Regions from separate parts of the Ancylobacter mangrovi genome, predicted to be linked through region 2. Evidence: predicted binding sites of a transcription regulator. Region 2 holds the regulator's gene; the other holds the start of a gene.
The links. The regulator HrcA, encoded in region 2, represses chaperone genes, less so after heat shock. The targets are predictions, from matches to a motif close to GTTAGCACTCNCNNNNNGNGAGTGCTAAC.
Positions count from the first base shown of each region.

Region 1: the regulator HrcA is predicted to act here: its motif matches at 1,048-1,076, upstream of groES (co-chaperone GroES).

Region 1 is NZ_JANTHY010000001.1:273,562-275,760, reverse strand. Features, by position in the region: gene groL (chaperonin GroEL) at 1-602, opposite strand, end outside; gene groES (co-chaperone GroES) at 698-994, opposite strand; gene NVS83_RS01190 (phasin) at 1,257-1,766, opposite strand; gene NVS83_RS01185 (phasin family protein) at 2,025-2,199, opposite strand, start outside.
Region 2 is NZ_JANTHY010000002.1:639,303-641,501, reverse strand. Features, by position in the region: gene grpE (nucleotide exchange factor GrpE) at 15-635, opposite strand; gene hrcA (heat-inducible transcriptional repressor HrcA) at 730-1,830, opposite strand; gene rph (ribonuclease PH) at 1,963-2,199, shown strand, end outside.

The DNA.
Region 1 (2,199 bases), on a different contig from region 2:
GAGAGGTAGCCGCGGTCGAACTGCATGCCCTCGACCACTTCGAGCTCGGTCTCGGCGGTCTTGGCTTCCTCGACGGTGATGACGCCCTCGTTGCCGACCTTCTGCATCGCGCCGGCGATCATCTCGCCGATCGAGGCGTCGCCATTGGCGGAGATGGTGCCGACCTGGGCGACTTCGCCGGTCGACTTCACCTTCTTCGCGCGCTTGACGATATCGTTGATCGCCTCGACCACGGCGAGATCGATGCCGCGCTTGAGGTCCATCGGGTTCATGCCGGCGGCAACCGCCTTGGCGCCTTCCTTCACGATGGCCTGGGCCAGCACGGTGGCGGTGGTCGTGCCGTCGCCGGCGAGGTCATTGGTCTTCGAGGCCACTTCGCGCACCATCTGCGCGCCCATGTTCTCGAACTTGTCCTCGAGCTCGATCTCCTTGGCGACGGTGACGCCGTCCTTGGTGATGCGCGGGGCGCCGAAGCTCTTCTCGATGACGACGTTGCGGCCCTTCGGGCCCAGCGTCACCTTCACCGCATTGGCGAGGATGTCGACGCCGCGCAGCATCTTGTCGCGCGCGTCACTGGAGAATTTTACGTCCTTGGCAGCCATCTGGCCTACTCCTGAAAGGGGTTGCTCGCGGACCCCCGCGGCGGCGCCATGTCGGGCCGGCCGGGTCCGCGCGTCCTGGTCGGATCAGCCGGCGTTCAGCCGACGATGCCCATGACGTCCGATTCCTTCATGATCAGGAGGTCCTGACCGTCGATCTTGACCTCGGTGCCGGACCACTTGCCGAACAGCACCTTGTCGCCGGCCTTCACGTCGAGCGGGACCAGCTTGCCCGCCTCGTCGCGCGCGCCGGGGCCGACCGCGACCACTTCGCCCTGGGAGGGCTTTTCCTTCGCGGTGTCGGGGATGATGATGCCGCCGGCGGTCTTCTCTTCCGCGTCGAGGCGCTTCACCACGATACGATCATGCAGGGGGCGGAACTTCAGCTTGGCCATTGATGGCTCCTCGGGTCATCCTGTCACGCGCCGCCTGGGCGCTCGGGTGCACGTCTAGCACTCTTCCAGAGCGAGTGCCAAAAGCGCAGCGGAGATAGGCAGGCCGCGAAAGGGAGTCAAGCCGCGCGAGGCGTCGAATTCCGGCGGCGGGCGCGAAAATATCTAGCCCGGAAAGGCGGCATGAAAAAACCCGGCCCGCAGCGCGGACCGGGCTTGGCGCGGCGAGGCCGCGCGGAAGGGACGGAAGCGGGGCGGAACGCCCTCAGGCCGCCGACTTCTTGATGGTCTTCTCGACCGAAGCCTTGATCGGCTCGGCGGTGTCGGTCGCCACCTTCTGGGCGATGGACGAGAGTTCCTTCGCCTGCGCCGACATCACGTCGAACTGCTTGCGCATGTGACCGGTCGAAAGCTCGACCGCCTCGGACACGCTCTTGGCACCGAGCAGCGCGCCCATGTAGTCGAAGGCCGCGTTCACGTTGGTGCGCAGCGATTCCAGCGCCAGCGTGTTGTATTCGGTCACGCCCTTGGAGGCGGTGGTGTAGGTGTCCTCGAGGAGGTCGGTGGTCTCCTCGGCGCTGTTCTTCAGCTTCTCATAGGTCTCGCGCGCGCTCTGCACGCTCTTCTCGGCCATCTCGCGCATGACCGCGGGGACCTCGAGCGACGCCATGTCGATCTTCGGAAGCTCGAATTTGGCGAACGCGGCCTCGAAAGAGGGCGGGGCCGCCTTCGCGCTCTTCTTGGGGGCAGGCGTGACGGGAGTAGCCTCAGCCATTTCTTCTCTCCTCATCGCGGTGACAACCAGGAAGGTCGCGATCGTTCCCGCGTCGACGATCGCACCTTGCGCGTGGAAGACGCGACACCCGATGATGAGCGGGGGTCCTTCCTGACGTCGCACTCCCTAATTGTGCATTGCAATATCATATTGCAATGCACAATCAACCCCGGATGACTGATTTTTCTGCAAGGCCGCCCCGGTACGGCCCATTTGCAGGGCGCCCGGCCCTCTTTTCTCGGCCCTGCTTGTTGGGCCTTACTTCTTCGGCTTGGCGCCGGGCGTGCCCATCGCGGCCGCCGAGGCGCCGTGCTCGCCGAGCACCTTGGCCTGCTCGGTCAGGCGCGCAGCCTGCTCGCGCACGAAGTCGGCCTGCAGGCGCGGCCAGTCGTCGAAGCTCTGCGCCCTGGCGATGCGTGCCGCGAAGTCGAAG
Region 2 (2,199 bases):
GGCCGGCGGCCCGTTCAGCTCTCGGCGGCGGGCGCTTCGGCCGGGGCCGCCTTGGGGCCGCCCTTGGATACGCCGACCAGCGCCGGGCGCAGCACCCGCCCGCCGATCGTGTAGCCGGGCTGGATCACCTGCACGACCGTGCCGGAGGGCACGTCCTCGTTCGGCACCTCGAACATCGCCTGATGGAGGTTCGGGTCGAACTTCGACCCCTCCGCCTCGATGCGCGCCACGCCATGCTTGGTGAGCGTCTGGTTCAGCGCGCGGGAGGTCAGCTCGATGCCGTCGATCAGCGTCTTCAGCGTGCCCTCGGCGGCGGCGCGGGCCTCGGCGTCGATGGCGCCCATGGCGCGCTCGAAATCGTCGGCCACGGTCAGCACGTCGCGGGCGAAGCTGGTGATGCCGTAGACCTTGGCGTCCGCCACCTCGCGCTCGGCGCGCCGGCGCACATTGTCCGCCTCGGCGAAGGCGCGCAGGAACTTGTCCTTCAGGCTCGCGACCTCGGCCTCGAGGCGTTCCTTCTCGGCCGCCCACGGGGCGGCGTCATCCGCCGGGGCCGCCGCCGCGCCGATCTCCTCGTCGGGAGTGCCGGGCGTTGCGTCGGTCTGGTCCGCCGGATTGCGGGAATTATCGCTCATAAGTACCTCGTCGGGAGAAATTTCGCGTCCGCCGACCCTGTCAGGCGGCCATTTCGTGCAGACCTGCGCCATATCGGGGTGCGGGCATGAAAAATCAAGCCGCGTCGGCCCCGGGGCCGGCCAAGACGCGGCTTACCACCCGGGCGGTGAAGTCGACCATCGGCACGATGCGGGCATAGTTCAGCCGCGTCGGCCCGATCACGCCGAGCACGCCCACCACCCGGCCCTGGCCGTCGCGATAGGGGGCGACGATGGTGGAGGAGCCCGACAGCGAGAACAGCTTGTTCTCCGAGCCGATAAAGATGCGCAGCGCCTGCGCCTCCTCGGCGCGGCCGAGCAGGTCGACCACCTCCTGCTTGCCCTCGAGATCATCGAACAGCAGGCGCACCCGCTCCAGGTCCTCGATCGCCTTGAGGTCGTGCAGCAGCCGGGTCTGGCCGCGCACGATCAGCCGGCGCTCGGCCTTGTCGCCGCCGGACCAGCTCGCGAGCCCGGTCTCGACCACATGGGCGGTGAGCGCGTCGAGCTCGGCCCGGCGCTCGGCGAGCGCACGCTCCACCTCGGCGCGCAGCTCCGCCAGCGTGCGCCCATGGGTGCGGGCGTTGAGGAAGTTGGTGGCCTCGACCAGCGCCGAGGCGGGAAGCCCGGTCGGCAGCGGCACCAGCCGGTTCTCCACCTCGCCGTCCTCGGAGACGAGGATCAGCAGCGCCCGCGTGGTGTCGAGCGGCACGAACTCGATGTGCTTGAGCCGCCCGTCGACCCGGCTCGCGGTCACGATGCCCGCCCCGCGCGACAGGCCGGACAGCATGTTGGAGGCTTCCGCCAGCACGCCCTCGACCGATTGCGCCAGCGCTGCGGCGCGCACCTGCGCCTCGATCGCGTTGCGTTCCTCCTCCGAGACGTCGCCGATCTCCAGCAGCGCGTCGACGAAGAAGCGCAGCCCGCGCTCGGTCGGCAGCCGCCCGGCGCTGGTGTGCGGGGCGAAGATCAGCCCGGCCGCCTCGAGATCCGCCATGACGTTGCGCACCGAGGCCGGCGAGAGCGTCATCGGGATGAGGCGTGAAATGTTGCGCGACCCCGCCGGCTCGCCGGTCGCGAGATAGGTCTCGACGATCTGGCGGAAGATCTCGCGCGAGCGCTCGTCGAGCCGCGCGAGTTGCGGGGTGGTGGCGGTGAGAAGCGGATCGAGTGGCATCGCGCTGCTGAATCCTGACGTGACACCGCTATATTTCGGTATTCATCATGCCGGTTCAAGCGATCTGCGGACTTGAGCGCGGATGGCGCGCCCCGTACAAGGGCCGGCCGAAACCTGAAGAGAGTGCCCCGCATGCGCCCCTCCCGCCGCGCCACCGACGAGATGCGAGCCGTCAGCTTCGAACGCGGGGTGCTGCGCCACGCCGAGGGAAGCTGCCTGGTCAAGTTCGGTGAGACCCACGTCCTGGTCGCCGCCACGCTGGAAGAGCGCCTGCCGCCCTGGCTCAAGGGGCAGGGGCGCGGCTGGGTGACGGCCGAATACGGCATGCTGCCGCGCGCCACCCATGAGCGCACGCGCCGCGAGGTCACC